4 regions of the Providencia sp. 2.29 genome follow, and region 1 is predicted to be linked to each of the others. Evidence: predicted binding sites of a transcription regulator. Region 1 holds the regulator's gene; each other region holds the start of a gene.
The links. Region 1 encodes CRP, which controls carbon source genes, mostly activating them, when cyclic AMP is high. Its sites were predicted from a motif close to ATGTGANNNNNNTCACAT; they were not measured.
Positions count from the first base shown of each region.

Region 2: a site for CRP is predicted at 3,549-3,566, ahead of I3B46_RS07620 (NupC/NupG family nucleoside CNT transporter). Genes of this name have one in related genera too.
Region 3: a site for CRP is predicted at 2,884-2,901, ahead of I3B46_RS02960 (NupC/NupG family nucleoside CNT transporter). Genes of this name have one in related genera too.
Region 4: a site for CRP is predicted at 3,332-3,349, ahead of deoC (deoxyribose-phosphate aldolase). Genes of this name have one in related genera too.

Region 1 is NZ_CP065420.1:372,144-377,954, forward strand. It holds gene I3B46_RS22615 (cytidine deaminase-like fold-containing protein) at 287-412, shown strand; partial or broken gene I3B46_RS01590 (IS5/IS1182 family transposase) at 827-961, shown strand; gene I3B46_RS01595 (hypothetical protein) at 987-1,961, opposite strand; gene crp (cAMP-activated global transcriptional regulator CRP) at 2,157-2,789, opposite strand; gene I3B46_RS01605 (OsmC family protein) at 3,094-3,498, shown strand; gene I3B46_RS01610 (phosphoribulokinase) at 3,572-4,438, opposite strand; gene I3B46_RS01615 (YheU family protein) at 4,496-4,714, opposite strand; gene I3B46_RS01620 (hydrolase) at 4,711-5,691, opposite strand; gene I3B46_RS01625 (LysE family translocator) at 5,789-5,811, shown strand, end outside.
Region 2 is NZ_CP065420.1:1,718,924-1,724,734, reverse strand. It holds gene gltX (glutamate--tRNA ligase) at 1-103, shown strand, start outside; tRNA gene I3B46_RS07645 (tRNA-Ala) at 308-383, shown strand; tRNA gene I3B46_RS07640 (tRNA-Ala) at 422-497, shown strand; gene I3B46_RS07635 (SDR family NAD(P)-dependent oxidoreductase) at 701-1,453, opposite strand; gene I3B46_RS07630 (MarR family winged helix-turn-helix transcriptional regulator) at 1,586-2,002, shown strand; gene I3B46_RS07625 (DUF3820 family protein) at 2,013-2,228, opposite strand; gene I3B46_RS07620 (NupC/NupG family nucleoside CNT transporter) at 2,298-3,482, opposite strand; gene ligA (NAD-dependent DNA ligase LigA) at 3,714-5,729, opposite strand; gene zipA (cell division protein ZipA) at 5,787-5,811, opposite strand, start outside.
Region 3 is NZ_CP065420.1:686,344-692,154, reverse strand. It holds gene deoA (thymidine phosphorylase) at 1-132, opposite strand, end outside; gene deoC (deoxyribose-phosphate aldolase) at 186-965, opposite strand; gene I3B46_RS02960 (NupC/NupG family nucleoside CNT transporter) at 1,443-2,717, opposite strand; gene I3B46_RS02955 (metal-dependent hydrolase) at 3,022-3,804, opposite strand; gene I3B46_RS02950 (patatin-like phospholipase family protein) at 3,797-4,951, opposite strand; gene I3B46_RS02945 (BON domain-containing protein) at 5,153-5,563, opposite strand.
Region 4 is NZ_CP065420.1:549,260-555,070, forward strand. It holds gene rtcR (RNA repair transcriptional activator RtcR) at 1-586, shown strand, start outside; gene rnz (ribonuclease Z) at 686-1,600, shown strand; gene deoR (DNA-binding transcriptional repressor DeoR) at 1,694-2,473, opposite strand; gene deoC (deoxyribose-phosphate aldolase) at 2,520-3,188, opposite strand; gene rbsK (ribokinase) at 3,360-4,280, shown strand; gene I3B46_RS02365 (DUF2750 domain-containing protein) at 4,371-4,775, opposite strand; gene I3B46_RS02370 (mechanosensitive ion channel family protein) at 4,966-5,811, shown strand, end outside.

The DNA of each region.
Region 1 (5,811 bases):
GTTACGTCGAATTTGCTTTGTTATACATGTCACCTGTTAAGTTATGCAGTGTATAATAACAGCTCTATTTAGGTGGCCAAATTAACTATGCCACTACACATACATCTATTCCGAAGGTGAAAGCGGAATTAATTAATAAATAAAGAAAAAAGCGAAATATTTAAAGATACTAACCAAGGAAATAGACCGGATTATTTTTTAGGTGATAAAAATCGTCCAACGTTAATTAACGATAGAATGAAACTAAAGTAGAAAAAATCCTAGCAAATATGTATCGAATGGAAATATGGCTTCTGCTCATGCTGAAGTTGGTACTATTCGTAAGCATATGAAGATTATTACCGTTAGTCGAGATATGAATATGAGGGTGACAAAAGAGCCTGTATGTGGATATTGCCGCAATGGCAGATAAAGAAGGATTGAAATTATCAGTCAGCCGGATAATCAACGACTCGGCTTGGTGTGTGAGGGTAAAGTGACTGCCTGCCGTAAACCCGAGCTCATTCTGCCACTGACCACTAATAATCAGCTATGGGCGGGGGCGCAAGTACCCCATGGTATACTGTCTTGATTTTACCGCGTGTTCTTTAGCTGTTTGTGTTTTTACAGTACAATCACCTCGACTATAGACTTAAAAATCCTTAACTGTTCAATCAGTTACCAGTAGTTAATTTTATCTACTGAGATTTGATTTCACTTATTCAATAAATAACTTCATTGGCATGATTCAGCCAGCCCACACACTGGATGTCGGCAACAAGCGTTATATTTTTCGGGCTAAAAATCTAATTATCGCTGTCTCAATTAAGGAGCTGTGGACAAGTAATATTGGCACGTAGTTGAAAATGCCTTCCTGTAAATTTAGAAATACCGAGCCGTCGCAACTCGGTATCACAAATTAACAAGCAATTATGAAAACATGATTGCCTTAGCATGTTCAGTCATGTGGCTCCCTATATGATTTATTAAAAAATAAACAGCAAAGGTCAACATGCCTTAGCACTTTTTGTATTGATATTTTTTGTATGATTAATGCTAATTTCTTTCTTTGGCATTTTATCGATATTTGTTTTGCGCGGATCGGCAGTCGAAGGGGATAATGCCATTCCACTCAGGTCTCTTTTTACCTGCCCATTGATAATCACTCGCCCCTTGCCCTGAGAATGAGATGAAATAATGTCAGTAGCCTGATGAATGGAACGTTTTTTTCTAGGTTGATCTAATTCCTGAGTGATAGTCGGTATCTTGAGGGGAATTCGGCTTCCTTTTTGATGTGCGATTGGTTTTGGGGGCGTGAAATTTTTAATTATTGCCTCTTTCTCGGATTGAGTTTGTGCTTTTTTATCCATATACCATACTAAATCCAGCTCTGAGTAGTCAGTGCCAATAAGGCTTGCATTGAGTTCTAATTTTTTCAGGTGGATCATTGAATTCACCTTTAGTGATTCAGCAGAATAACTATTAGCATCTAAATTAGCAGCAACCCTCTCACATTTAGATCTCAACTGCTCAAGTTTTTGTCGAAGATCCGTTGTGGGTCTAGGTATATTTAGCGAATGAGCTGACTGGTTACCACTCATATTACAATCATGCTCTTTAATCGTATTTGTTGAATGCTTCGATTTTAATGAATAGTTCAATGGTAACGATAATGAGGGCAGAGAAGGGAGTTGACTCTCCTTTAGGATATTGGCGATATTCATTGCCGCATCGATTTTAGCTTGTCGCTCTTTAAATGCGTTGTCATCGAATTTTACTGGTGTAGGTAAGGTGATTGATATTGGCTTAATGCTATTTGTTTCGTTAAGAAACTTATATTTTGCCTCTAAATTATTTCTTTTTATCCGGCATGATTCAGAGATTGTCTCAGGGGTCATATTGCCACGCTTTAGCATCTCTGCATGAGCCGTGATTGTTTGGTTGATATATTTTAGGGATGGACGATGTTCACTTATTTTCATTTTAATAAAACCTTCAAATAATAGTATATTAATTATTCTAGATTTTATTTTTTAGTAGATATGAATAATATAAAATAACGATATTAATGCTATTTTCTGGTTTTTCGGTGATGTTGAAGCAAAAATGGCTCTATATCAAAGATATAAAGCCATTATGCAATCGCGGTCTTACCAAAGTGGTGAGACTAATATCGGTTAACGAGTACCGTACACGACAATCGTTTTACCGTGTGCGGAGATCAGATTTTGGTCTTCTAGCATTTTCAAAATGCGACCAACGGTTTCGCGTGAACAACCAACGATTTGGCCAATTTCTTGGCGAGTGATCTTAATTTGCATTCCATCTGGATGCGTCATCGCATCGGGCTGTTTCGCTAAATTAAGCAGAGTTTGTGCAATACGGCCTGTCACATCAAGGAAAGCAAGGTTACCGACTTTTTCTGAGGTGGTTTGCAGGCGACTTGCCATTTGCGCAGAAAGGCGCATAAGAATATCAGGATTGACCTGAATAAGTTGACGGAATTTTTTGTAAGAAATTTCAGCGACTTCGCAGGCACTTTTTGCTCTAACCCAAGCTGAACGTTCTTGTCCTTCTTCAAATAACCCTAGTTCACCAATGAAATCTCCCTGATTTAAATAGGAGAGGATCATTTCTTTGCCTTCTTCATCTTTGATTAAAACAGCCACTGAGCCTTTAACGATATAGTAAAGGGTTTCTGCTTTTTCACCCTGATGAATCAGAGTGCTCTTGGATGGATATTTATGAATATGGCAGTGTGACAAAAACCATTCAAGAGTAGGGTCTGTTTGTGGCTTGCCGAGAACCATTAGCGTTATCCTCTGTATGTTAATACAGCCATTCAGTTAATTGTAACGAGAACGGCTGGTTTTTAAAGTCACTAGCTTAGCATATTAATTCGCATTATAGAGCAAGTTAATACCAACACTATAATATTATCAATTGAAACCTTGAGTTTTGATCTTAACCCTATCAGGTGGAACTTTGTTTGTAACATATTCAACCGAGAAAGTCTTGCTTTTATCGGTTCAGCATCTTAAAGCAGCTATTTGATTGAAAGTATTTATGCAACAATGTTATCTTTTAGAAAATATTTTCCTAGGGGAATTAAATATGGAAGCAAGAGTTAAATGGGTTGAAGGTCTCTCATTTTTAGGAGAATCAGCATCAGGCCATCAAGTTATGATGGATGGCAATTCAGGTGATAAAGCTCCAAGTCCAATGGAAATGGTGTTAATGGCGGTTGGGGGGTGTAGTTCAGTGGATGTTGTGTCTATTCTACAAAAAGGCCGCCATGACGTAAAAGGTTGTGAAGTTAAATTAACCTCACAACGCCGCGATGAAGCTCCACGTTATTTTACCCATATCAACTTACATTTTATTGTAACTGGAACGGATTTAACGGAAAAAGCGGTTGAACGTGCAGTTCAACTTTCGGCTGAAAAATATTGCTCAGTCTCTTTAATGTTAGAAAAAGCGGTTAAAGTTACCCACAGTTTTGAAATCCAGAATCAATAATTTATTTATTAATTATATAATTTTTTTAATTCATGATGCTTATTTATTAAATAATAATAAGCATCATCGGCGCTTAATCGTGTTTCTGCTTTATTAATTTTTCAACGAGAGGTGTCATAATTAATTCCATGGCTAAGCCTAATTTACCGCCAGGAACAACAATGGTATTCATTGCTGATATAAATGAGCCGTTTAACATGGACAGTAAATATGGGAAGTCAATTTGTTCCAGCCCCCTAAAACGGATCACAATAAAACTTTCATCTTGTGAAGGGATCGCTTTCGCAGAAAATGGGTTTGATGTGTCGACAGTGGGGACGCGTTGGAAATTAATATGCGTACGTGAAAATTGCGGCGTAATATAGTTGATGTAATCCCCCATTGAACGAACGACGGAGTCCATGACGGCTTCACGTGAATGGCCGCGTTCGGTCGTATCGCGGATCAACTTTTGAATCCATTCAAGGTTAACAATTGGTACAACGCCCACCAATAAATCAACATGTTGTGCAACATCATTTTCTGGCGTCACCACCCCGCCATGCAAGCCTTCATAAAAAAGAATATCACTGTTCGCAGGCAGGGACTCCCATGGCGTAAATGTACCGGGTTGAAGCCCATACGGTACCGCTTCATCATAGGTATGCAGGTACTTACGCGATTTACCATTACCATGTAAGCCATACTCTAACAGTGTCTGCTCTAATAAGGCGAAGTCATTGGCTTCTGGACCAAAGTAGCTGATATGGCGGCCTTGCTCTCTCGCCTTGCGAATAGCCATGTCCATTTCAGGCCGAGTATAACGATGGAAACTATCACCTTCTAAGGTTGCGGCTTGAATATTTAATTGGTGGAATATTTTACGAAATGCCAGACTTGTTGAGGTGGTTCCAGCACCGCTAGAACCGGTAATTGCAATAATGGGGTGCTTTTTTGACATCGTGGACTCCCTGTGTTGCGTTACGTCCACGCTGTTTAAGCCATGAGCGAAACGGGGTTACGGGCGAAACTGATTTTTAGGCATAAAATTAACAGATTCGTGCAATTCTGACCAGACTAGCACAATTTCCCCAGAAACTAACAGCCGTTTCACATCATCCACTTTCTGCTGTAACGTCTTTTCATGCTCGCCGTAATCCGTTCCTTCACGGAGCACATAAGCTTCAATTAGGTTTTCCAAAGTTTCAGGTGCTAAATCTTTCCAAGGAATAATCATGATTGTTTATCCAAATACGGTGTTAGCCACTGTGGAATACGTTTCTCTAGCCACATTTCTGGCTTTCTTAAACTACCACTAACAAAACCAACATGCCCACCATGCTCTGTCATTTGGTATTCAATATTAGCAGGTAAACGTGAGATATCTGGCACGACTTCAGGTGCCATAAAAGGGTCATCTTTTGCGTGAATAATTAATGTTGGTTTTGTAATACGAGGCAGCCTTGGTAATGCACTGCATTTCTGGTAATAGTCGGTCGCATTCTCAAAACCATGAATTCTTGCGGTGATCACATCATCAAATTCACGAATACGTTTTAGCTGCTTTAATTGTAGCAAATTAAGCGGTAATGAACCCGGGTAGCGAACGAGTTTACGTGTTGCGTTACGCTTTAATCCATTAAGTAAATAGCGTTGGTAAAATTGAGAAAACCCTTTTTCCATACGGATTGAGCAAGGCTCTAGCATTAAAGGTGCGGAAACAACAACACCTGCATCAATATCGGCGTCATCACCATTTTCTGCTAAATAGCAGGCTAACATATTGCCACCAAGAGAATAACCAACAGCCGCTGTCGGAACATCCCCCCAAGTCTGCTTTAACCAATGCAAAAAGTAACGTGCATCACTGGTTTCGCCAGAGTGATAGATCCGTTTTTGGCGGTTAGGCTCGCCGCTGCAACCGCGAAAATGCATAATCACACCCAGCCATCCCTGCTTTTGGGCACTTTCAAGCATCCCATGCGCATAGGGGCTTTTAAAGTTACCTTCTAAGCCATGAAAGATGACTAAACGAGGTTTTTTGCTTGCCTGTTCGGGAGCTTCACTCCATGCAAGATCAATAAAGTCGCCATCAGGTAGCTCTAGCCGTTGCCAAATTGGTTTGATTTTCGGCGTTCTACGAAAAATTCTTGGCAATAATGTTTGAAGATGTGGATTTTTAGCCCAATTAATAGGGCGAAAGTTTTCTGACATAGCCTTAATTTAATTTAGTAATTCCCTTGTAGGGCACATAACATACTGTTATTTTTTTATGATGCAAGTATGCTCAATTTTTGAGGATTGATTATAAATGAGTCTAGGGCTGGTTTTTTC
Region 2 (5,811 bases), 1.3 Mb from region 1:
TGCGTTAGATGTTACCGTTCATGCGATTGGTCAAACACGTGCTATTGCACGCATTGATAAAGCGTTGTCGTTTATCGCCGAACGTGAAGCCTCAGCCCAGTAATTGATTTAATTAAGCCCCTGTGATGGTTAGCATCATAGGGGTTCACACCTTATCAACCTTATAAGCACTCCTCTAATCTCTATACACCCCCTTATTCATTGACGAAATGCTCTATAATTCAGCAATTAAACTTAAAACCACATTATTTGATTGACACCCTGACATTGCTTGAATATTATGCCCTCCGTCCAAAAGATTTTGTTTGGGGCTATAGCTCAGCTGGGAGAGCGCTTGCATGGCATGCAAGAGGTCAGCGGTTCGATCCCGCTTAGCTCCACCATCTAATTCCCTGTTAGGTGGTATCAAAATCATTTTGTTGGGGCTATAGCTCAGCTGGGAGAGCGCTTGCATGGCATGCAAGAGGTCAGCGGTTCGATCCCGCTTAGCTCCACCACCTTATATCCTGTCAATAGTTAGTCAGCCTATCTCTGTTTTATCCCAATATAATAGATTGGTTCGGGATGTCATCCGGTTTTACTTCAGAAAAATAGCCGCTATTGAGATATAACTCTTCCTCATACTATGGCTGTTTTTGATGCACTTCTTGTAAGAAGAAGTGGTTGCGGCTAGCCATGAATATCTATCACCACCGCATCCCTATTGTGCCGTATATCCCCCATCGACGGGTATAAATGCCCCTGTAATAAAACTGCTATCATCAGAAAGTAAAAATGCGACTGTTTTTGCGATCTCTTCACGCGTTGCCATGCGCCCCATTGGGTGAGTCGATGCCATCCATTCTTGAGTTTCTGTTGGTAGATTCATTATATTTGGCGTTGCGACATAACCAGGACCGATAGCATTAATCCTCACCCCTTTTTGAGCATACTCTAGTGCCGTTGCACGAGTTAGACCTAAAACAGCATGTTTTGCCGCTGTATAAGGTGAAATACCCGCAATACCAGTCACGCCATTACATGCAGATAAGTTCACGACGGCTCCGCCTCCCGCCCTGACGATTGCAGGTAATCCGTATTTTAATCCATAAAAAGTTCCACTCACATCAGTTGCGATAACGGCATCCCAATCCGCTAGTGGATAATCCTCAATAGTAACGCCATGAGGTCCTGTGATCCCTGCATTATTAACCAAATAGTGTAACGCCCCACACTGCTGCTCAATTTGTGTAATTGCTGCTTTAAATTGCTCGTGACTTGTCACATCCATCACTAAAGGAATAACACGTTCGCCACTTTGGTCTATCTTATTGGCTGCTGTTTGTAATGATATTTCGTTGCGTCCTGTTATAAACACCGTCGCACCACATTGGTATAAATGTAGTGCAATTTCTTCACCAACTCCTGTTGATGCGCCTGTTACTAAAGCGACTTTCTCTTGTAAATTTTGCATACTCCCTCTCAATATGATTAACTAAAGTTAATTAACCACACTGTATATGATTAACTTTAGTTAATCAATAGTCGATTTTATCGGATTGATAAGGCTATACTGTGTCAATAATCACTAACATGATGAAATAACATGGCAAATCAACTCGAAGATGCACTATCACTTTTGCAATGTACCTTGGTTGCGAGGCGTTTAAGCTTTACACCTGAACAGGTCACTTGGGGGCAATATGATGTATTAGAAATACTTCGGCTCAAAGGGGATCAAACACCAGGGCAATTAAGCCAACTGTTAGGCATATCTCGGCAGAATTTATCCAAGTTTCTTCGAGCACTAAAAGCACTTGGGTTCGTGAGCCAATACCAATCTGAACAAGATAAGCGAGAATTAATCACTCACTTAACCGATGAAGGTCGGGATTTTTTACAACGTGCAGCAACAGGCCGAAAAGAAAATGCCGCTAAAGTCAGTAGTGCTTTAACAGCGAATGAACAAGCTTTGTTTATCCAGCTTTCACAGAAAGTCACTGCGGCTTTAGGCCATGACTGACCCAATACAACTAAACTCGTTTTAAAGGCTTTACAAGGCCATCTAGCCCCTCTATTTTTAAGCCTAATGCCATTTCCATCAGTTGCCCTAATCGCCCCTGTGGAAATGCCCCTTTTTTGTAAAACCATAGCAGGTATTCTTCAGGAAGATCGATCAATACACGACCTTGATATTTTCCAAATGGCATCCGCGTGTTTGCCATATCAATGAGATCTTGTTTTTCCATTTTTTCCTCTAAAAGCAAAAACGGCATTCATAATGAACGCCGTTTTACACTTTACCACGCTTTTATGTTTTACAGAATTAAGCCAACAACAGCCGCTGATAGGAAGCTAACTAATGTTGAACCAAACAGCAGTTTCAAGCCAAAACGTGCAACCGTGTTACCCTGTTTCTCATTTAAGCCTTTGATTGCCCCTGCCACAATACCGATTGAGGAGAAGTTAGCAAAAGAGACTAAAAATACCGATAAAATACCGACTGAACGTGTTGATAACGTTGCTGCAACCTCTTTTAGGTCGCCCATTGCGACGAACTCGTTAGTGACCATTTTTACCGCCATGATCCCACCGACTTGCAATGCTTCTTCAGCAGGGATACCTAATATCCAAGCAAATGGGTAGAACACGTAGCCCAGCATGGTTTGGAACTTGATATCAAAAATCGCCATACAGATACCATTTACCATGGCAATCAAAGCGATAAAACCGATTAACATGGCTGATACGATAATCGCAACTTTAAAGCCGGCAAGGATATATTCACCCAACATTTCAAAGAAGCTTTGACCTTCATGAATATTGGTCATCTGTAACTCTTCTTCGGCTTCAGGTGGGTATGGGTTGATTAAGGAAAGGATCACGAAAGTACCAAACATGTTAAGTACCAATGCTGCAACCACAAAGCGCGGTTCTAGCATGGACATATATGCACCAACTATCGACATAGAAACCGTCGACATTGCCGTTGCAGCCATGGTGTACATTCTACGTTCAGACATTTTGCCTAGCTGATCTTTATAGGCAATAAAGTTTTCAGATTGGCCTAATAGCAGTGAGCTAACCGCGTTAAAAGACTCTAGCTTGCCCATACCATTGACTTTAGATAGAACCGTACCGATCACACGGATCACAAGAGGCAGCACCTTAATATGCTGTAAGATACCGATCAGTGCGGAAATAAAGATGATTGGGCAGAGGACTTGCAAGAAGAAAAACGCTAGATTGCCTTCGATCATGCCACCAAAAACGAACTTGGTCCCTTCGGCTGCATAACCTAATAAATGGGTGAAAACACTTGCAACGCCTAGTACGAATGAAGAACCGACATTAGAATTCAAGAAGAAGTATGCTAATGCGATTTGAATAACCAGTAGTTGAAAAACATAGCGTAGTCGTATCGCCTTACGGTTACTACTGGCTAAGACTGCAAGAGCGCCAATTACAACAAGGGATAGAACAAAATGCAGGATCGAGGTCATATGCGACTCCATACAAATTTAATAAAGCGGTTTATGTATCTATTCTATGTAATAGCCGACATTTAAATGAGACGGGAATCACATTAGTATGAAAACGACCCCAGTGTATTTTGCAAAAAATATATACCGATCACATTATTACAGTAAATTCTAATTCTTAGGTGGTAGATTGATACAGATCATATCATTACCCATTTTCTGGGTAATGATACTTCAAACTCTCGTTAATTATTAGGCTTCTAATAAGCGAATTAGCTCATTTTCGTCAATGACAGGTATACCTAGCTCATTTGCTTTTGCCAGTTTTGAACCTGCCGCCTCACCTGCAATGACTAAATGCGTCTTCTTAGAGACACTGCCAGAGACTTTAGCGCCGAGTGCCACTAATTTATCTTTTGCTTCATCCCGTGTCAGTTGGCTCAAAGAGCCCGTCAATACCACGGTTTTCCCTGCAAATGGACTATCTATCGTACTCACATCTACAGCAACAGCTTCTGGCCAATGAATATTCGCCTTATCTATTAACGCTTGAATGACAGTTTGATTATGCTCCTCGCGGAAAAAGTTAACGACATGCTTAGCCACCACATGACCAACATCTTGTACCGTTTTGAGTGACTCCTCATCTGCCGCCATTAGGGCTTCAAGGGTGCCATAATGCGCCGCTAAATTTGCCGCGGTAGCCTCACCGACCTCACGAATGCCTAACGCATAAATAAAACGAGCGAGAGTCGTTGATTTCGATTTATTTAGGGCTTCCACTAAATTTTGTGCCGACTTTGGCCCCATGCGATCTAAACCCGTCAATATCCCTGCACTTAATTGGTACAGATCAGCCGGATTTTTCACATATTCTTTTTCAACTAATTGGTCGATGATCTTATCGCCCATGCCATCCACATCCATCGCACGGCGTGAGACAAAATGTTTCAGTGCTTCTTTACGTTGTGCACCACAAATCAACCCACCAGTACAACGCGCAACGGCCTCACCTTCGACACGTTCCACATCAGAGCCACAGACTGGGCAGTGAGTTGGGAAAACAATTTCTCGGCTATCGGCTGGGCGTTCAGACTCAACAACACTCACAATTTGAGGTATCACATCGCCCGCACGACGGATCACAACAGTATCACCGATATGAACCCCTAAGCGCTCAATTTCATCAGCGTTGTGTAGCGTCGCATTACTGACTGTCACGCCGGCAACTTGAACTGGTTCCAAACGTGCAACAGGCGTAATTGCTCCGGTACGTCCAACTTGGAATTCAACATCTTTTAGCAATGTCATCTGCTCTTGAGCCGGGAACTTAAACGCCGTTGCCCAACGAGGTGCCCGAGACACAAAGCCTAACTCTTCTTGGGTTGCAATGTCGTTAATTTTAATGACGACCCCATCAATATCAAAGCCTAATGTTGGGCGAGCTTTTTCTATCTCATGATAAAAGTCCAATACCGCCTGAGCGCCTGTCCGTAATTGCACATACTCACTTACAGGTAACCCCCACTTCTTAAATTGCATCAGTCGCTCATAATGAGTATCTGGCAGTGTTTCGCCTTCCACCAGCCCCACGCCATAGCAGTAGAACGTTAAAGGCCTTTTCGCTGTAATACGTGGGTCTAATTGGCGTAATGACCCCGCTGCCGCGTTACGAGGGTTAGCGAAAACTTTTCCACCCGTACGGCGCGCTTCCTCATTCAATGCTTCAAAGCCTTTTTGTGGCATAAATACTTCACCACGAATTTCTACCCTAGCAGGAATATTTTCACCCGTTAAACGAAGTGGAATAGCACGAATTGTACGAACATTAGAGGTAATATTTTCCCCCACAGTTCCATCACCGCGAGTAGCGGCTTGGACGAGTTCGCCATTCTCATACAGTAAGCTCACCGCAAGGCCATCTAATTTTAATTCACAACAGAAGGTTTGTTCTTGCTGATCTTTTAATCGGTCTCTCATGCGTTTGTCGAAAGCAAGATAGCTTTCTTCATCAAATACGTTATCAAGCGATAACATCGGTATTTCATGACGTACGGTGTCAAACGCCGCTAATGGAGCCGCACCCACTCGCTGAGTCGGTGAGTCACTGGTGATCCATTCAGGATGTTCCGCTTCGATAGCCTTCAGCTCTTCCATGAGTTTGTCATATTCTGCATCAGGGATTTCAGGTGCATCTAATACATGATATTGATATTCATGATGACGTAATTGTTGTTTGAGTGTATCGAGATGTTGTTTTGTAGTCATGTTTCACCAGTAAAGATAAAAAACCCCCAGTTAAGGGGGTTTCGTTGATTCTGATATTTAATTCAGTGTGTTGCGGATCCGA
Region 3 (5,811 bases), 310 kb from region 1:
CATTGCCAAAGCGGCTATTTGACCTTCAGAAACTGAATTATCGCGTACACCATTAATGAAGAAACGAATTTCTTCTTCGCTCAGTGGTTTACCATCACGTTTTTTACGGATAATTTCTTGTGCCAGAAACACGGTATGCTCCTTAATTCAAACAGAATCTAGGTAATCGCTTAAGCGCGGTCTAATTAATAACTACTGCTTGATTTTTTAGTTTCAAAACCAAGCGTATTCAGCAAATTAGCTAACAGGCTTGATGCACCAAAACGGAAATGGCGAGCATCAACCCAATCTTTACCTAAAATTCTATCTGCTAATGCTAAGTATTGAGCAGCTTCTTCAGCGGTACGCACACCACCAGCCGGTTTAAAACCCACTGTTTTTGCTACGCCCATATCATGGATCACTTGCATCATGATCTCAGCACTTTCAAGGGTGGCGTTAACAGGTACTTTACCTGTTGATGTTTTAATGAAATCTGCTCCTGCTTTAATTGAAATTTCAGAAGCCTTACGGATCAGAGCCGGATCTTTTAGCTCACCCGTTTCAATAATGACTTTCAAAAGTACATTTGCAGCAGCGCAAGCCTCTTTACAGGCTTTCACTAAATCAAAACCAATTTTTTCGTTCCCAGCCATTAATGCACGATACGGGAAAACCACGTCAACCTCATCTGCACCATAAGCGATTGCCGCACGCGTTTCAGCCAGTGCAATATCAATATCGTCATTACCGTGAGGGAAGTTAGTCACTGTTGCAATACGCACTTCTGGCGTACCTTGCTCACGTAGTGCTTTACGGGCAACAGGGATGAAACGAGGGTAGATACAGATGGCAGCCGTTTGCCCTGCAGGACTTTTCGCTTGATGACACAGTGCAATCACTTTCTCATCAGTATCGTCATCATTCAGGGTGGTTAAATCCATTAGATTTAGTGCGCGTTGCGCAGCTACAGTTAAATCAGTCATAAAAACTCTCCAACTTTGTGAATTCTGTCAGAACAACACGTTCTTTGTTGGCGAGCGGGCTTGGTTCCTTAAAGATGCTACTCGAAAACCCGAATGTAGCAGCTGAATTCCTTCTCACCGCACAATGCCCTAGAGTGTATGCACTCTGAGAACTAGCAGCCCATAGCAGCTAATTTATACCTATTTGACCATGGAACTCGGCTATTTTATGTGCCACAAATCACATTAATTGCCTGAAAGTTACATTGTTAAATACATATTTGTGAACAATGTCTCAATTATACGCTAATTAGTCTCAATTTTATTCTCTCAAATGGCTTTTTATGACTTTTTTTGTCACTTCACGCCATAAATACACTTGATTAAGCGTAGTTCAAAAATAGAAGGATGAAATAAAAAGTAAGAAAGAATATAGCTGAAAATAATGAAATAATAATGAAAGAGAAAGGGCATTTGCCCTTTCTCAAAGATTTGAGGTTATATAATTGCGAGTGTTAGGAAGAAACCAGCAATTGTTGCACTCATTAAGTTAGAGAGTGTACCCGCGAGAACCGCTTTCATACCTAAGCGTGCCACATCACCACGACGGTTTGGCGCCATGCCCCCAAGCCCCCCAAGTAAGATAGCCACAGAAGATAGGTTAGCGAACCCACACAGTGCAAATGAAATAATGGCTTTAGTGTGATCAGACAGAACTTGCTTACCGGCTGCAAGTACATCCGCATCGGCTTTCATGTATTCACCAAAGTTCATAAAGGCCACGAATTCGTTGACAACAATTTTCTGTCCAATAAATGAACCTGCAATTGTTGCTTCACTCCATGACACACCGATCAAATAAGCAATCGGAGCAAACAACCAACCTAGAATTAATTCAAGAGACAGTTCAGGGTAATCGAACCAGCCACCAATACCACCTAAGATACCGTTAATTAGGGCGATTAAAGCGATAAATGCCAGTAACATCGCACCTACGTTCAAGGCCAATTGCATACCGGAAGCAGCACCTGAAGCGGCTGCATCGATAATATTTGCAGGGCGCTCATCTTCAGCAATCAGCTCTGTCGCATTGACATTATCATACGCTTTTTCCGTTTCTGGCACTAAGAGTTTAGCAAACAGTAATCCACCTGGCGCCGCCATGAATGATGCTGCAATCAAGTATTCCATTGGAACACCCATTTGAGCATAGCCTGCCAGTACAGACCCAGCAACAGAGGCCAAACCACCACACATTACCGCGAATAACTCAGAGTTGGTCATGGTAGAGATATAAGGACGTACAACTAATGGTGCTTCCGTTTGCCCAACAAAGATATTCGCTGTTGCAGATAGAGACTCCGTCCTTGATGTGCCAAGTACTTTTTGCAGGCCACCACCAAGAATCTTGATAACCAGCTGCATAATGCCAAGGTAGTAAAGAACGGCAATTAAAGAAGAGAAGAAGACAATAATTGGCAGTACACGTAGTGCGAAAATAAACCCGCCGCCGCCGAATAGTTCAAACATTTTGTCAGAAACAAGGCCGCCAAAAATAAAGTTCATCCCATCTTGGCCATAACTGATGACTTTAGAAACGCCATCAGACATCCCTTGTAATACGCTACGACCTGCTGGTACATAAAGCACGAATGCACCGATAACGATTTGGATAAGGAAAGCCCCGCCAACGGTACGGAGTTTAATCGCTCGACGATTGCTGGAAAATAGTACGGCAATACCAATCAGTACTGCCATCCCAACCAGACTCATAATGAGTTGCATGGAAGTATCCCTGTTCACTTAATGCTAGATTGATGTAGAAAGAGAACCCATAAGTTCCCTTGACTCTTTGTGCGATGATTATACCTAGTCCCTTCCAAGAACCCGCAACCTACGTCACAAATACGCAGTGTAAAAAGTAACAAAAATTCAGTTCTTGTGACCAAAATCACATTTAATTATCAGTTTAGTCTGGAAAGCATCGTAGAACACAAAAAATAGGTGAAAAATCGAACGAGATATGCCGATGGAGGAATATAAACCAACTGTTCACTTAAGTGAATTTTGATGGCCTTTATTTGAGCAGATTAAATAATGATAGGCTATTTATGTAAAGTTGCTGCGCAATTTCATCTGGACTTTCGTGGCGTAGTTCACATAACGACTGAAAAATCCATTGAATGCGCTCAGGGCGATTGGGTTCGCCTTGAAAACCAGAGACAGGCATATCTGGTGCATCCGTTTCAAACACCAGTGAAGTAAGAGGTAACTGAGCTATCGCTTGGCGAGTTTTATTAGCTCGTTCGTAGGTGATGGTGCCCCCTACTCCAATCGAATAACCCAATTTAATAAAGGCTTGAGCCTGAGATAAGCTCCCCGCAAACCCGTGAATAACCCCACATGCAGGAACAGGATAACGGCGCAATATTGCCGCTAATTGGTCATGGCTTTTTCGCGAATGTAAAATAACAGGTCGATCATATTGCTTCGCCAATTTTAGCTGTGCAATCAAGACACGTTGTTGTAAATCAAACAAGGGCTCTTGCATATAGAGATCAAGACCGATTTCCCCTACTGCAACACATTTTGGGCTATGTTGATGGAGATATTCAGCCAATGTTTCCAAGTGGTGTTCTTGAAAAACATTTAAATACAAAGGGTGCAAGCCGATAGCGGCATGCAGTTGTTGATGATCATGTGCTAACCCCCAAACACGCTCAAAATTATCGGCACTGACAGCAGGAATAATAATATCAGTGACCCCTGCCGCTTGAGCAGCCTCTAGGCTTTTATTGATATCACCAATAAAAGGTGGGAAATCAAAATGGCAATGTGTATCAATAAATCGGTTAGTCATTTTTCTCGTTGATCTGTTGCGCCGGCTCCTCATTGGCTGCCACAATTGCGCCCGTCATAATGGCTTGTGCTGTATCGGTCGCTTTTTTCGCTTTACGTTGAGCGACTAATTCACCATCATTCTGCGCATCAGATATCGCCTCTTCATAATCTTGGAGGATCTGCATCTCTTCATGGGCTGCACTTTCAAAACTAAAGCGATTGACGGCATCATTATTCATTGTAAAGCAGTGACCCAATGCGGCAATAAAATAGCGCCCACAACGACGACCGACATGATAATCCTGATTAAGTGCTGATAAGCGGCTTCCTAATGCACTACTTTTTAACGGTGTCGGTGGATAAATTTCAAAAATCTGTAAATCACCCGGTGGATTTTCAATAAACTCTTGAGTACGACGATAACTTTTCAGATGAACTTTTAGCATGGTTGCCATTCGTTGTAGACCATACTTTTCACCTTCTAGCCAGCGAGTCATTCTCTTGACCCATTCAGGGGTAAAGTACATTTGTGAAGGCACCGTACGGATGACGACAATCGTGTCAGCGCCCTGACGATATGCCTCTTCAACTGGTATCGCCGCACTGATCCCACCATCGTGATACAAAGTCCCTTCAAACTCAACCCCCATGCGGTAAAAACCGGGGATCGCACTGGATGCCCGAATGATATCGAGCCATGTATCCGCATTAGGCTTTAAAAATTCGGCTTCAAAATCATCGCTACGGCTTGCCCCCATATAAAACTCACGCCCCGCCTCCATTAACTCAATGCCAGAGGAGATATGCAGAGGAAACTCTTTCGAGGTGCTTTCCACTAACCAATCTAAATCGATTAAATGCCCCCCTCGAATAAAACGCAGTGGGTTGAAAAAGAGTGGGCTTGTCGTATAACGCGTGATCACTCGCCTAGCATAGCCATATTGACCACAGATATAAGCAGAGAGATTTTGTGCTCCCGCCGATGTGCCAATCATGATATCAAAGGGGTTAAAGCCTGTTTTTAAAAACTCATCCAAAACACCGGCCGTAAAAATACCGCGTTGCCCTCCACCTTCACAGATAAGCGCTGTTTTTCCTTTATTTAGCTCATCATAAAAAGCCAAAGGCTCAATACTGCCAAGTGTTACTGATACATGTTTTCCCATCTTCGTCCCCTGACAACCTTCTACACATAGCGATAGGATGCCTATGTATAAACACAGCCCCATAAAGTAAATTGTCACGAATCAACAATGTAAAAACTGAACCTCTCAGTGAGGTTCAGTTTTTAACTTTGAGCAAATTATTTTAGTCGCTCAACTCACCCAATATGTGCTGACTTGAGCTATTGTGCTGGCCGTTATCGATTAATTCGCCACAACTAAACCATTTTGTACTGATTTTACACCTTCAACCATCGAGACAACCTGAACAATTTTATCGACTTGGTTATTCGATTTCACAAACCCAGAGAGGTAAACAACGCCGTTGACTGTCTTCACCGAAATCGAATTACTGTCGATACCACTGGTTGTTAGCAGCTTACTTTTGACCTTAGCAGTGATGGAGGAATCATCCATATAGTTATCGACACTTTTCGCGCCACTGGATATCGCTTCGCTGGTATCTTTCCCTGCAATATCTGCTGTTTTAACTGCGCTATCCCAAGTTTCAGCAGCTTGCTCTTTCAATGGGGAGTTTGCCGATGAGCTACACGCAAATAAGGTCCCACTTAACCCAATAACAATTAAAGAACGTAAAAGTGCTGAATGTTTCATCGGTACCTTCCTTATCAACTACTGTTTTAAGTATTGAAATACCCACTGTATCGCCATAATCGACGTCATACGCCATATGCCTAAGCGCTGTCGCTATTTCAATTGATAACTATAGACTATGGGAAAAGCCCCTTGAAATAAAGTATTCAAACGCAAAAGACAGAGTAATCTGCAATATTTAGATAAAAAAACAGGAGAGTATTCGAAAATGGATGGTTAATTTGGGAAAACCCACTACAAAAAAGGCC
Region 4 (5,811 bases), 180 kb from region 1:
ACATCGTAATTTGGCGCAATGGGTTGAAGAGGGTAAATTTCGCGAAGATTTATTTGCGCGTATCAATATGTGGACTTTCACCTTACCTGGGCTGGCGGAAAGACGTGAGGATATTGAGCCTAATATCGATTATGAGTTGGCTAAATTTAGTCAGGATGCACAAAGCCAAATCCGCTTTGATAGTGAAGCTCGCCAAGCTTACTTAACGTTTGCCTGTTCAGCGCAAGCGTTGTGGCGGGGTAACTTCCGTGAACTCGGAGCATCAATCAGCCGCATGGCAACCTTTGCTGAACGTGGTCGTGTGACAAAAGCGGTCGTTGATGAAGAGATCATGAGATTGCAATCACAGTGGGTCACAAAAGCAAAAGACACCTTGCCGCCAGAAGTTGGCGAAATTGACCTATTTGAGCAGCAACAATTAGCCACAGTATTAGATGTATGCCGTCGCTCATCAAGTCTCTCAGAAGCGGGTAGAGTACTGTTTGCTGTTTCAAGACAGCAGAAAAAGCAGCCGAATGATGCAGATAGGTTACGTAAGTATTTGGCGCGTTTTGGATTAGATTGGGATAAGGTGAAAAAGGCTTAGTGCTTGGCGAAATTGATAAGATACTCAGTAATCTATTAGAAACATTAAGTTTATTTATTATAAAAATAATAAAAACAGTTAAGTATGGAGTGTGAAAAGATGGAGTTAACCTTTTTAGGAACGAGTGCCGGTGTGCCGACCAAAGAGCGTAACGTCACCAGTATGCTATTAAACCTAACAGGCATACGTAAAACATACTGGATGTTTGATTGTGGTGAAGGAACTCAACATCGCATTTTAAATAGCGTATTTAAGGCGCCAAGAATTGAAAAAATTTTTATTACCCATCTACATGGAGATCATATTTTTGGATTACCGGGGCTGTTATGTAGCCGCTCAATGGGGGGATCAACTGATCCATTAACGTTATATGGTCCAAAAGGTTTAAAACAGTATGTCGAAACAGTACTGACCCTGAGCAGCTCTTATATGACTTATCCTCTTGAAATGATCGAAATAGAGCCAGGGCAGTTGTTTGATGATGGTGAGTTAATCGTGACAGCCTACCCGCTTGACCATCGCGTTGAATGCTATGGTTACCGTATTGAAGAACATCCTAAACGAGGTTCATTAGATGTTGATAAATTAGCGCAAGATAACATTCCACGCGGCCCGTGGATGCAAGCGTTAAAGGCCGGTGAAACTATTATGTTAGCCGACGGTCGCCGTGTTAATGGTGCTGATTATTTAGGTAAGCCAAAGCCTGGCAAAGTCATTGCGATTTTTGGGGATACCAAACCAACGGAACAGGCTCTTTTCTTGGCAAAGAATGCGGATGTTATGGTGCATGAAACGACGCTGGAAAATGCGTATCATGAAAAAGCCAATGATCGGGGGCACAGTACCACAGGGCAAGCGGCGCAGTTAGCGCGAGACGCGGGTGTGAAACGTTTTATTGCGACGCATATCAGTGGTCGTTATAGCGCTGAAGATATGCCGATGCTGCTGGCGGAGTGCCAAGCCATTTTCCCTAATACCGAGATAGCGAGCGACTATTTAACCATTAAAATTTAGAGCGATGGCATGGCCTCTTGTTCGCTAATAGATGAACTCGGCACGTTATCATGCGTGTCGAAAAAATAGGCAGTAAATTGGGTATCACTGCTGTCAGTAAATGACTTTCACAAACCCATTGCGGCAATAGGTTTCATATTCATCAGCGAGTTGCCGATTGGTAATAATGACATCAAATTGCGAAAGTTCCCCCATATTGGCCGTGGCGACTTCATCAAACAGGTTGTATTTGGCGAGCAAAATTTTGCGGATTGATTTTTCCATCGCTTTTTTCTTCATTGCTAAATCGTCTAAGTTATAGCATGTGACGCCATAGTGACTATGAATACCGGCAGCCGAGATAAAGGCTTTTTTCGGGTTAATCGAATCAAGGAGAGAAGGTTGGGTCGGGTTATAAAATGAGTCGCTTTTAGGGCGATATTCCCCCCCACAGAGTAATGCGGTGGCATTTTTTTTCTGGCTTAGAGCCAAAAAAACGTTATGTGAATAACAAATCCCTGTAAAGCTTATCTCTTCTGGGATCAAGGCGATTAAGGTAGCCATTTCGATCCCATTATCGAAAAAGATCACATCGTCTTCTGACACCATACTCGCCGCTAAATTGGGGATATGTAGCTCTTCGGTTTGATCGGGGGTAAAGATGTCGGCTTGAGGATCATTTTGTGCCAGTGAGGAAGGTTGGGTGACAGAAACGATATAACCACCAAGCAGAGACATTGGAATAGGCCCTTCGGTCTCGGCATTCAGATCACGGCGGATCGTCATTTCAGAGACTTCAAGTATTCTTGCGGCATCTTTAAGGTGAATTCTTCCTGAGCGTTTAATACATTCACTCAAACGACGAAGGCGTTCTTTTTGTTTCGTTTCTATCACCGAGCAATCCTTTCTTTATTGGCGCGGGCTAACCGCGCCCCAACATTTAGTAGCCATTAGAGGCTACACTGTTTCCCGAAACAATCGCTACACTGGCACTTGCCCCAACGCGATTAGCTCCGGCTTTGATCATTTTTTCTGCGGTTTCGCGATCACGCACACCACCTGATGCTTTAACGCCGATTTTATCACCAACGACTTTACGCATTAACGCGACATGGTGCTCTGTAGCGCCCATTGTACTGAAACCTGTTGAAGTTTTCACAAAACCAACGTTTAATGTGCGGCAAATTTCACAAACTTGGGTGATTTCATCATCGGTTAATAGGCAAGTTTCCAAAATAACTTTTAAAGTTGCCTCACCACAAGCCGCTAAAACGGCGGCAATATCTTGGCGAACGAACTCAAGGTCACCACTTTTTAGCATACCAACGTTAATCACCATATCAACTTCATTAGCACCACGGCGTACGGCTTCTGCGGCTTCAAATGCTTTGGCCTCAGTTAAGCATGCACCGAGCGGAAAGCCTACCACACAACAGACCATAACATCGCTGTTTTTCAGACATTCGCTGGCTAAAGGAACATAACCTGTGTTCACGCAGACAGAAGCAAAGTGGTGCTCTGCGGCTTCGGCACAAAGCTGTTTGATGTCATTGACGGTTGCATTGGCGGCCAACAGAGTATGATCGATATATTGTGCTATATTTTTCATGTAAATTTTTCCTATTGAGAATAGAGAGAGTCAATAATAAGGAATGAAAAAATGTGGCGGATATGACACTTGCTCATTCGTTATTCGCGATCTTAATCACGAATGATATTTATGCAACATGATAATGTTAATATAGTATCACAATGTGATTTATTTAACATGAGAGGCGTTATGGATATAGCAGTTATAGGTTCAAATATGGTCGATCTGATCACTTATACGGATCAGATGCCAAAAGAGGGTGAGACCTTGGAGGCGCCTGCATTTAAAATCGGCTGTGGTGGTAAAGGTGCCAATCAAGCGGTTGCTGCGGCAAAACTTAATTCAAAAGTGATTATGTTAACAAAAGTCGGTGATGATATTTTTGCTGATAACACCATTCGTAATCTTGAGTCTTATGGTATTAACACCCGTTATGTGGAAAAAGTGCCATGTACTTCTAGCGGTGTAGCACCGATTTTTGTTAATCCGAATTCTGCTAATCGCATTCTCATTGTGAAAGGAGCAAATAAATTTTTATCCCCTGAAGATATTGAGCGTGCGGCTGACGATTTGAAAAAATGCAAATTGATCGTATTGCAGCTTGAGGTTCAATTAGAAACGGTTTATCACGCGATTGCTTTTGGTAACAAACATAACATTCCTGTATTGCTGAATCCTGCACCAGCACAGCGTACGTTAGATCTTGATTTTGCTTGTCGTTGTGATTTCTTTGTGCCGAATGAAACTGAGCTTGAGATCCTCACCAATATGCCTGTTGATTCGATGGAAAACATCCGCCGTGCAGCCAAGTCTTTGCTCGATAAAGGGTTGAAAAATCTTATCGTCACGTTGGGTGATAAAGGTGCACTCTGGATGACTCGCGATAACGAGTTGTTGATCCCTGCCATTAAAGTGAATGCGGTGGATACCAGTGGTGCAGGAGATGCTTTTATTGGCTGTTTCTCTCATTATTATGTGCATACAGGCAATATCGCGGAAGCTTTGAAAAAGGCTGTCATGTTTTCTGCATTTAGTGTGACAGGTAAAGGAACGCAATCCTCTTATCCAAGTATTGAAGAGTTTGCTGAATTCGTGCAGCTTAAATCGTGAATCGCTAAGAGCGAGAGTGGCAATTAGGCTGATAAGCTCATAAGGCTGACTCATGTGAGAAAGTTTTATTCCTTATGGTTAATTATCAGCCTAAATCGATGAGCTGCGGTGCTTACACGCTTCAATTAAATCTTGTAATAGCGACTTCGCTTCGGCAATCACATAAGTTTGGCATTGACTGTCTACCATCATGGCAACTGTCATATTTGCGCCATCCATATCTGGCAATATTTCTGTCATAAAGTGGGTCAGTGTTAGCTTGGTTGCCGTACACTTGGCCCATTGACCATTAAGATTACGCTGTGCATAGGCTTGAGCAGGCCAAACAGGTAATAATAAGCGTCTATTATTATCTCGCATGGTAACAAGCTCCTCTTGGCAGAAAATTACCCAAACTTCCTCCCAATCGGCAACTTTACTGACAAAATAGCGGTATTTTTGTTGTAGATTTAATCGAAGTACAGTATCAATTTCTTTGGGATCAGGGGTAAACATTATGCGTTATATCCATATTAGATAGTCTAAAAAAACAGTTGATAATTGTTGAGAAAATCACGTTTAAAGTTGCTATCTTAGTGAGGTTTTTTTATTGCTGCGTTTGATCCATCAAGAGTTTATCGAAAATAGCGTAGTAGACATATAAGTTTTATTAAAAAGTAAAATGGGCAGCTTGGAGCGGTGAGATATGATTGATTCATTACTCGAAAAATATGCCATTGGCGTTACTATCGTTGCGGTGTGTTTAGCCGTGGCTATTATTTTCGAGATGATAAGTAAAAAACGTAGGCATAAGCATAAGAATAAAAGTATTTTTATTCATGTTATTCAGACCGCTGTGCTGTGTAGTATGGTGATGGTTGCCGCTCAATATTTGGATATGGCGGCAACGGATTTTAATTTAACCTTTATTTCAACTCCGCTGATTAATTTCATCACTGTTGCCATCATTGCGATCATTCTCGTGCGTAAGCTGTTTCAGCTCGTCAATAGACTTGAAAAAACGCAAATAAAAAGAGGAAGTGATCCAACCTCTGCACGTATTATCGCTCGAGTCTTTAAAACCACCATTTTTGTCGTAATGGTTTTACTATTTGGCGAACATTTCGGCATGAGCCTATCGGGGTTGATGGCCTTCGGCGGGATTGGCGGCATTGCTATCGGTATGGCCGGTAAAGATATTCTGAGTAACTTCTTCTCAGGGATCATGCTTTACTTTGATAGGCCTTTTAATATCGGCGATTGGGTTAGCTCACCCGACAGAAACATTGAAGGTACGGTGGTTGAGATTGGTTGGCGAATTACTAAAATTATCACCTTTGACCATCGACCCTTGTATATCCCTAACTCACTCTTTTCGTCGATAAGCGTTGAAAACCCTGGGCGTATGACTAACCGCCGAATCAAAACGTCATTAGGTCTGCGCTATGAAGATGCCGATAAAATCGGCGCTATTGTGAGTGATATTCGGACTATGTTGCAACAAGAGCCAAGTATTGATACTGGGCAAACATTATTAGTCTATTTTGATGAG